Regions from separate parts of the Aromatoleum evansii genome, predicted to be linked through region 2. Evidence: predicted binding sites of a transcription regulator. Region 2 holds the regulator's gene; the other holds the start of a gene.
The links. The regulator HrcA, encoded in region 2, represses chaperone genes, less so after heat shock. The targets are predictions, from matches to a motif close to TNTTAGCACTCNNNGNCNNNGAGTGCTAANA.

Region 1 (5,072 bases), 2.2 Mb from region 2:
GATTGCGCTTCATGCACGTCGGTGATCGTGACGGTGCCGACCTCGAAGCTGGCCTTGGCGAGTTCGAGTTGCTCGGACGCGGCCTTCTTGAGCTGCGACTGTGCGGCAAGGGCGTCCTGGGCGTTGAGGACGTCGAAATAGGCTTGCGAGACGCGCAGGATGAGGTCGTGGCGCGCCTGCCCGAGCTGGACTTCGGCGAGCGCGGTCTGGAGTTCGCCCTGCTTGTACTGGATCCAGTTCTGCCAGCGGAACAGCGGCTGCGTGAGTTGCACGCCGTAACCGTTGCTGTTGTATTCGCGCGTGCCGAAGACGCGGGTGTGCGTATCGACGTCGTTCCAGGTGGTGTTGGCATTGGCGCCGATGGTCGGCAGGAGCCCGGCGCGACCCTGCACGACCCGTTCCTGCCCCGCCTCGTACTGGGCGCGGGCGGCGGCGAAGCGCGCGTCGTTGGCGAGCGCGTCGCGATAGACCTGCAGGAGGTCGGCCGACCAGGCGCTGGCCGAAAAGAAGGTGACGAGACTCAGGGCGATTGCGCGCTTCATTGACTTCTCCGTGCTCAATTCGCTGTAAGGTCAGTACTGCGGCATGGTCGGGTCGACCTGGGCAGCCCAGGCGGCGACCCCGCCGGCAAGATTGATGACTCGGGAGAAGCCCTGACGCTCGAGAAACATGCACACCTGCGCGCTGCGGCCACCGTGGTGGCAGATGACGACGATCTCGTCGTCGGGATCGAGTTCGGTCTGGCGCGCCGGCACGGAGGCCATCGGCATCAGCAGGGAGCCTTCGATGCGACAGATCTCGAACTCGATCGGCTCGCGCACGTCGAGCAGGAATGGCTTGTCGCCCTGGGGGGACGCGAGCCGTTCGGCGAGTTCGGTGGCGGTGATCTGTCGCATGCGGGGGTTCCTCAGAAGCGGAATTCGTCCTTGCGCTGGGCGTTCTTCAGCATCGGGACGACGGTTTCGAACACGTCTTCGGTCTGGTACTGGTCTTCCGAGACGCGGGTGATGAGGCGGGCTTCCATGACGGGCGCCTCGCCGACGAAGGCGAACATGCGGCCGCCAACCTTGAGCTGGTCGAGCAGGCTCTGCGGCATCATCGGCAGGCCGCCCGTGACGACGATGACGTCGTAGGGCGCGCGGCTGCTCCAGCCACGCGCGGCGTCGCCTTCCTCGACGATGACGTTCTCGACACCCGCGCGATTGAGGTTGTCGGTCGCGAAGCGGGCGAGTTCGGGCTCGATCTCGATCGAGCGGACCCAGTCGGTGCGCGCGGCAAGCAGCGCTGCGAAGTAGCCGGAGCCGGTGCCGATCTCGAGCACGGAGTCGGAACGCTTGAGCGGCAGCGCCTGCAGGATGCGGCCCTCGATGACGGGCTTGAGCATGGTCTGGCCGCAGCCGATGGGAATCTCGACGTCCGCGAAGGCAAGCGTCTTGTGGGCGGGAGGAACGAATTCCTCGCGCTTGACCGTCATCAGGAGGTCGAGAACGTCCATATCCAGCACATCCCAGGGGCGGATCTGCTGCTCGACCATGTTGAAGCGGGCGCGTTCGAAGTTCATGGCATTGGCTTCCTGTGCAAATATTAGCACACGCTAATTTAGTGCGCGATAAGTAAACTTGTGCATTTTAGCGTACTTGCTGCACTGGGGCGCGATGCATTCGCAAGGGAATCGCAAGCGGGGCGGGGGAAGACGGCCTTGTGGGAGCGGCTTCAGCCGCGAATCGGGACTATGCCATGTCGGAAAGCCCATTCGCGGCTGAAGCCGCTCCCACAGCGAAGGTTTCCATAAGGAAGGTTTCCACATGGCCTCACATGGGACGGCGCACGCGGTACCACGCCGCATACAGCGCGGGCAGGAAGATCAGGGTCAGCACGGTGGCGACGGTGAGGCCGCCCATGATGGCGACTGCCATGGGGCCGAAGAAGGCGCTGCGCGAGAGCGGGATCATCGCGAGGATCGCCGCGGCGGCGGTGAGCATGATGGGGCGGAAGCGCCGCACGGTCGATTCGACGATGGCGTCCCACGCGCTGCGGCCGTGTTCGCGGTCCTGCCGGATCTGGTCGACCAGGATCACGGAGTTGCGCATGATCATGCCTGAGAGCGCGATCGTGCCGAGCATCGCGACGAAGCCGAAGGGCTTGCCGAAGGCGAGCAGGAAGGCGGTCACGCCGATCAACCCCAACGGCGCAGTGAGCACCACCATTGCGACGAGCGAGAAGCTCTGCAACTGCAGCATGAGCACCGTGAGCACGGCGATGAGGAAGAGCGGCATGCCCGCGGCGACAGACGTGCCGCCCTTGGCGCTCTCCTCGACGGCTCCGCCGACCTCGACGCGGCAGCCCAGCGGCAGCGCGGCTTCGATGGACGCCATCTGCGGGGCGAGATCGGCAACGACGACGGCAGGTTGCACGCCGCCGTACAGGTTGGCGCGCACCGTGACGGTAGGGATGCGGTTACGGCGCCAGACAACGCCCTGCTCGAATCCGTATTCGGCCGTTGCGACCTGGGCGAGCGACACGCTGCGGCCGCCGCCGACGGGGATTGCGAGGTCCGGCAGCAGGCCCAGATGCACGCGCTCGGATTCGGCACCGCGCAGCATCACGTCGATCGTTTCGGTGCCTTCGCGGAACTGGGTGACGGCAAAGCCTTGCACCGAGGTGTTGAGCAGGGTCGCGACGTCCTGCGTCGTGAGGCCGAGGAGGCGCGCCTTGTCCTGATCGACCTTGAGACGCACGCGCTTGGACGGCTCTTCCCAGTCGAGATGCACGTTGGAGAGCTGCGGGTGGGCGCGCATCTTCGCGGCGACCTCGTGGGCGATGCGCCGCAGTTCGTCGAGATCCTGGCCGCTGACGCGGTACTGGACGGGAAAACCGACCGGCGGGCCGTTTTCGAGCCGATTGACGACACCGATGAGCTCGGCCGGGGCCTGCTCGAATAGCCCGATCAGTTTCGCGCGCAGGGCCTCGCGCGCCTCAGGGCCTTCGGTGAGGATCACGAATTGGGCGAAGCTGGTCTGCGGCAGCTGCTGGTCGAGCGGAAGGTAGAAGCGCGGGCTGCCGCCACCGACCCAGGCGACGTAGTTCTCGATGCCGGTTTGCGCATCGAGGAAGGTTTCCAGGCGCCTGACCGCGCGTTCTGTGGCCTGATGCGAGGCGCCTTCGGGCAGGCGCAGGTCGACGAGCAGTTCCGGGCGAGTGGATTCCGGGAAGAACTGCTGCGGCACGAAGCGGGCGAACACGAACAGCGAGCCGGCGAAGACGAACAGGGTCACGAGGATCACGAGCCAGCGATGGGCGACGCAGGCATCGACGAGGGCACGCAGGCGCGTATAGAAGGCCGTGTGGTAGATGGCGTATTCGTCGTGCAGCTCGTGGGCGCGGGCGTCGCGCTCGGCGAGTTTCGCTCCGAGCCGCGGCGACAGGCGACCGAGGAGACGCGCGAACACTGACTGCTTGCCGCGCTGCGCACGGAAGTCGGGCAGGATGTGGTAGCCGAGCCAGGGTACGAACAGCACCGCCGCGATCCAGGACACCAGCAGCGCGATGACCGTGACCTGGAAGATGGAGCGCGTGTATTCGCCCGTTGCCGACGCCGCGGTCGCGATCGGCAGGAAGCCCGCCGCGGTCACGAGCGTGCCGGAGAGCATGGGCATCGCGGTGGAGACGTAGGCAGCACTCGCGGCCTTTGCGCGCTCCCAGCCCTGTTCCATCTTTGTGGCCATCATCTCGACCGCGATGATCGCATCGTCGACGAGCAGGCCCAGCGCGAGGATCAGGGCACCGAGCGAAATCTTGTGCAAGCCGATGCCCAGAAGGTTCATGAAGAGGAAGGTGATCGCGAGCACGACCGGAATGATCACGAGCACGACGACGCCGGTGCGCAGGCCGAGCGAGAGCAGGCTCACCGCCATGACGATGACGACCGCCTCTGCGAGCACGCGGACGAACTCGCCGACCGAGCGCGCGACCGCGCGCGGCTGGTCGGCGACGCGCTCGAGGCGCACGCCGACGGGGAGCTGGGCGTCGATGCGGGCGGTAGCCTCGTCGAGGTGGCGGCCGAGCGCGATGATGTCGCCGCCGGCGCGCATCGACACGCCGATGCCGAGCGCGTCCTCGCCCCTGAAGCGCATGCGCTCGCGCGGCGGATCTGCGAAGCCGCGGCGCACCTCGGCGACGTCGCCGAGACGGAAGCTGCGCCCCTGGGCGCGGATGACGGTGTCGCGGATGGCATCGAGATCCTCGAAGGCACCGCTCGGGCGCAGCCACACGCGCTCGTCGGCGGTATCGAAGAAGCCGGCACCGGTGGTCGCGTTCTGGCCGGCGAGTGCGCCGGCAATGTCGCGCACCGAGAGGCCGAAGGTCGCGAGCTTGGTGTTCGAGAGTTCGATATATATGCGTTCGGGCTGCTCGCCGAAGAAGCTCACCTTGGCGACGTCCGGCACGCGCAGCAGTTCGCTGCGAATCGCCTCGGCGTAGCGCTTGAGTTCGGCATAGTCGAGCCCCTCGCCGACCAGCGCGAAGATGTTGCCGTAGGTGTCGCCGAATTCGTCATTGAAGGTCGGGCCGACGATGCCCTGCGGCAGGGTGTGGCGGATGTCGCCGACCTTCTTGCGCACCTGATACCAGACTTCGGGCATCTCGCGCGGCGGGGTCGAATCCTTTGCAACGAAGAACACCATCGACTCGCCGGGACGCGAGAAGCTGCGCAGCACGTCGACCTGGGCGACTTCCTGCAGCTTCTTCTCGATCTTGTCGGTGACCTGGCGCGCGACCTCCTCGGCGGTGGTGCCGGGCCACTCGGTGCGGATCACCATCACCTTGAAGGTGAAGGGCGGATCCTCCGACTGCCCCAGGCGCGAGTAGGAATACAGCCCGATCACGGCGAGCACGGCCATGAAGTAGAGCACCAGGGTCTGGTGGCGCAGGCCCCAGGCGGAGATGTTGAATCGCCCTTCGTGGAAATCGCGCGGGGTCGTCATTTGCGAGCATCCAGCGCGACCGGGGCGGCTTCATCGACCGCGCGCACCACTTCGCCCGCGACGAGGCGATGCACGCCCGTGACCACCACG
Region 2 (5,072 bases):
GGCAGCCTCGGCTTCGCGGGCGGCGAGGGCGTCGGCCGAGATCTCCACTTCAGGGCGCGCACCCGCGACTGCAAGGGCGCCGATGCCGGGGTTCCTCCCGTCGGCCGGGCGCTCACCGACCCACATCTCGAGTCGCTCGGAGATTTTGCGACGATGGAAGGAGAGGTGCGAAGCCTGGAGCTGTACGTCTGCCGATGCAATCTTCATCGCGGTCCCCTGCGGGCTGCTTAAGTGCAGGTTTTAACGGCAGATTTCTGAAGAACTTCAGGTCGTCCGGAAAATTTTCAGGCAGTGTTCGCGCATGGTCTCCTGTACGGCCGCCAGGCGCTCGACCTGCGACTCGCCAATGAGCTCTGGCATGAGCATCACTGCGGATTCATCAGCACTTGGCGCCGGCAACACGCGCGCGCTGGGCACTGGCGGCGAGTTCCTGCGGCTCGACCGATGGACGGGACAACCAGTTGCCAAGGTTGTCCTGCACAATGTCACGCAGTGCGGTGATCCAGTCGTCACGTTCGTTCAGGCAGGGTATGTAGTGGAATTCCTTGCCGCCGCAAGACAGGAACGCATGGCGGCATTCCATTGCGATTTCCTCGAGGGTTTCCAGGCAGTCTGCCGGAAAACCCGGGCACATAACGTCCACCCGTGCCGTGCCCTGGCGCGCCAGGGATTCGAGCGTTGGCTGGGTGTAGGGTTTCAGCCATTCGGCCTTGCCGAAGCGCGACTGGAAGGTCAGCTGCCAGCGGTCGTCCGCCAGTCCGAGTTCTCTGGCGAGAAGGCGTGCTGTCACACGGCATTCGCAGTGATAGGGATCGCCGAGGTCGAGCGATCGCCGCGGGATGCCGTGGAAACTCATCACCAGCTTGTCGCCCTCGCCGTTCTTCATCCAGTGGTCGCGCACGCTCTGGGCGAGTGCCGCGATATAGCCAGGATGGTCGTGGAAATTGCGCACGTAGCGAATCTCGGGCTGGTTGCGCCAGTGCCCAAGGCAATCCGCGACTTCGTCGAGCACGCTCGCGGTCGTGCTCGCCGCATATTGCGGATACATCGGCACGATCAGGATGCGGTTGCAGCCGTCTGCCTTCATGCGGTTGAGCACCTCGGGCACGGATGGCGAACCGTAGCGCATCGCCCACTCGACCTGCAGCCCGGTGATGCCGCGGTGGCCGAGGTAGCCCGCAAGCAGCTTCGTCTGACGTTCCGTGTGCACCTTCAGCGGCGAGCCTTCATCCATCCAGATCGTCGCGTATTTCGCGGCCGACTTGCGCGGGCGGGTGTTCAGGATGATGCCGTTGAGGATGGGCCACCACACCGGCGCCGGGATCTCGACCACGCGCGGGTCGGACAGGAATTGCTTCAGGTACGGGCGAACGGCTGCGGCCGTAGGGGCCGCCGGTGAGCCAAGATTGACGAGCAAGACGCCGGTGCGTGCAGGTGTGCCATGCGTCCAGGCGGGTTCGGGCCAGTAACGGGCCATGCTGATCCTTGTGTGATTGTTGCGCGCCGCTCAGTTCGCGTTCGACAGCGCGTTCGAGAGCAGGCGGGCCGTGATGTCGACGATGGGTATCACGCGATCATAAGCCATGCGCGTCGGTCCGATCACGCCGACGGATCCGACGATGCGACCGTTGACCTCGTAGCCGGCGGTCACGACGCTGCAGCCGTCGAGCTGCGACAGTCCCGATTCGTCACCGATGAAGATCTGCACCCCCTGGGCGCGATTGGACAGGTCGAGGAGCTGGATGAGTCCCGTCTTCTGCTCGAACAGCTTGAACAGCTCGCGCAGCCGCGCCATGTTCGACGACAGGTCCTCGATGTCGAGCAGATTGGTTTCTCCCGACAGCACGTAGCGGGAGCTGTCGTCCTGGACTGCCGCGCTGCCGGTTTCGACCGCCGCGTTCATCAGCTCGCTCATGTCGCTGCGCAGCTGCTTCAGCTCGGCCCGGATGCGGGTGCGAATGTCGTCGAATCCCAGTCCGGCGCAGTGTTCGGTGAGATAGTTGGCTGCTTCCACCAGTTCCGATGGCGAGTACGAGCGCCGGGTATGGATGATGCGGTTCTGCACGTCCCCTGCCGTCGTGACGATGATCAGCAGGATGCGGTTTTCCGACAGGCTGATGAACTCGATCTGGCGGATCTTGATCAGGTCGCGCCGCGGCGAAACGACGACCCCGGCGAACTGCGTCAGCTCCGACAGCAGGTGCGATGCGGAACTGATCAGGCGTTGGGGCTGGTCGGGCTGCAGCTGCCCCTTCAGTTCGCGCAGCTGCGCCTGTTCCAGGGGTTGCACGGTCAGCAGCGAGTCAACAAAGAAGCGGTAGCCGAGTGCCGTCGGAATGCGCCCGGCCGAAGTGTGGGGGCTCGCGATGAAGCCCATTTCCTCGAGGTCGCTCATCACGTTGCGTACCGTCGCGGGCGACAGCTCGAGACCCGAGTAGCGCGAAAGCGAACGCGAGCCCACCGGCTGCCCTTCCACGATGTAGCGTTCGATGAGGGTCTTGAGCAGGATCTGGGAGCGCGGGTCGAGCGGTTTCATGACGGTAAGAAGTAATTTCCCCGATTCTATGGAAGTGCCGGCGCCTCTGCCAAGGTTCTCGGCGATTGTGGTTTAATCCGCGGCATGAGCCAGAGCTTCAATACCATTGCCCTGATCGGCAAATACCAGAGCCCGGATGTCGCTGGCGCGGTCCTCTCGATAGCCAGTTTCCTGCGCGAAAGGGGGCTGGCTGTATGGATCGAGCAAGGTACCGCAAGTTCCATCGGGCTCGTCGGCGAGTTCGCCACCGTGACCTATGACGAGATCGGCGCCCAGGCCGATCTTGCCGTCGTCCTCGGGGGCGACGGCACGATGCTGAATACCGCCCGCCGGTTGTCCGAACATGCGGTGCCACTCGTCGGCATCAACCAGGGCAGGCTGGGCTTTCTCACGGATATCCCGCGCAAGGAAGCCTTGAACAAGCTTGCCGAGATCCTCGACGGACGTTTTGTCGAAGAGGCGCGCACCATGCTAGACGCCGAAGTCGTTCGCGGCGGGCAGCGCGTTTTCCACACGCTCGCGTTCAACGACGTCGTCGTGAACAAGGGCGATTTCGGCCGCATGATCGAGTTCGATCTGTCGATCGACGGCGAGTATGTCTACACGCAGCGTTCGGACGGCATGATCATCACCACGCCGACCGGGTCCACCGCCTATGCCTTGTCGGCCAACGGCCCGATCCTGCATCCCACGGTCGGCGGCATCGCCCTCGTGCCGCTGTGTCCGCACGCCCTTACCGCCCGGCCGATCACCCTCCCGGACAGCTGCCGGATCGCGATCGAGCTGCTCTCCCCGCACGACGCCCGCATCCATTTCGACGGCCAGACGCGTTTCGATGCACATGCCGGCGACGTCGTCAGGATTACGCGTTCGCCCAAGGTGGTGCGTTTCCTGCACCCCGAAGGGTACAGTTACTTCGCCATGCTGCGCGGCAAGCTCCACTGGAGCGCCACGCCGCGACTGCCCTGATCTCCTTTCTCACTTCAGCCTCCTTCTGCGACGCCTATGCTCCGCCGCCTGACCATCCGTGATTTCGTGATTGTCGATCGCCTCGAACTCGATTTTCTGGCGGGTTTCGGCGCGCTTACGGGCGAGACGGGGGCGGGCAAGTCCATCCTGCTCGACGCGCTGGGGCTTGCCCTGGGGGGGCGTGCCGACGCGGGCGCGGTGCGTGTCGGCCGCGACAAGGCCGATATCGCGGCCGAATTTGATCTTCCCGCTGACGGCGGCCTCACCGACTGGTTGGCCGCGCAGGACTTGCCGGCCGACGAGGGCATGGCGATCCTGCGGCGCGTTGTGGAGGCGGGGGGGCGGTCGCGGGCCTGGATCAACGGCGTGCCGGTCACGCAGGCACAGTTGCGCGAGGCTGGGGACCGGCTCGCCGATATTCATGGGCAGCATGCGCATCATGCCCTGCTCAGAGGCGATGCACAGCGTGCGCTGATCGATGCGCACGCCGCTGCAGAGCACCTCGCCAAGGAGGTTGCCGACCGCTTTCGCGACTGGCAGCGGCTGGTCGAGCTGCGCCGGGCGGCCGAGCAGGACTCGGCCGCTTCCGAGCGCGAACGGGCCCTGCTTGCGTGGCAGATAGATGAACTGCGTAACCTTGCGTTCGACGCCGGCGAGTGGGCCGAGATCAATCAGGAGCACGCACGCCTGGCGCATGCCGCGGGTCTCATGGAGGGGGCGGACGAGGCCCTTGCGACGCTGGGCGAAGGGGAGGGTGCCGTCACCTCCCTGTTGCGTCACATATGTGTGCGTGTCGACGCCATGGCCGACATCGACCCGGGGCTCGGGGACCTGCGGGAACTGCTCTCCGGGGCCGCCATCCAGGCGGACGAGGCCTTGCATGCGCTGCGGCGCTATCGCGACCGGCTGGACCTCGATCCGCAGCGGCTCGCCGAGATCGAGCGCCGCATCGGCGCCGTGACCGACCTCGCGCGCAAGTATCGGGTTGATCCCGAGGGGCTGCCCGACTTGCTCGACGAGTGGGTGCGGAAGCTCGATGAACTGGTCGCGCAGGCGGATCCCGTCCATCTTGCCGAGCAGGAAGCACAGGCAGGGGCAGCATACGATCAGGCGGCGTCACGCCTCTCGGCGGCGCGTCGCCCGGCTGCCGAGCGCCTGTCGAGCGAGATCAGCGAGGCGATGCAGACGCTGGCGATGGCGGGTGGCCAGTTTGCGGTGGCGCTCGAACCGTGTGCGCCCTCCGCGCATGGCGTCGAAACCGTCGAGTTCCGCGTCGCCGCCAATCCGAGCCAGCCCTTGCGCCCCCTGGCCAAGGTCGCCTCGGGGGGCGAGCTGTCGCGCATCGGCCTGGCGATCCAGGTCATGACGAGCCGCGATTCCGCGACGCCGACGCTGATCTTCGATGAGGTCGATGTCGGCATCGGTGGCGGTGTCGCGGAAATTGTAGGGAAGCTCCTGCACCGGCTCGGTCGGGAGCGGCAGGTCCTGTGCGTCACCCATCTTCCCCAGGTTGCCGCATGCGCCGATTGGCAGTGGAACATCGCCAAGTCGAACCGCGGCGACGAGG

Region 1: a site for HrcA is predicted at 1,583-1,613, ahead of U5817_RS21355 (protein-L-isoaspartate O-methyltransferase). Genes of this name have one in related genera too.

Annotation. Positions count from the first base shown of each region.
Region 1 covers NZ_CP141259.1:4,559,600-4,564,671, forward strand. The annotation lists gene U5817_RS21345 (TolC family outer membrane protein) at 1-542, opposite strand, end outside; gene U5817_RS21350 (rhodanese-like domain-containing protein) at 573-896, opposite strand; gene U5817_RS21355 (protein-L-isoaspartate O-methyltransferase) at 908-1,561, opposite strand; gene U5817_RS21360 (efflux RND transporter permease subunit) at 1,812-4,982, opposite strand; gene U5817_RS21365 (efflux RND transporter periplasmic adaptor subunit) at 4,979-5,072, opposite strand, start outside.
Region 2 covers NZ_CP141259.1:1,331,370-1,336,441, forward strand. The annotation lists gene U5817_RS06090 (hypothetical protein) at 1-48, opposite strand, end outside; gene hemH (ferrochelatase) at 380-1,477, opposite strand; gene hrcA (heat-inducible transcriptional repressor HrcA) at 1,508-2,536, opposite strand; gene U5817_RS06105 (NAD kinase) at 2,621-3,505, shown strand; gene recN (DNA repair protein RecN) at 3,542-5,072, shown strand, end outside.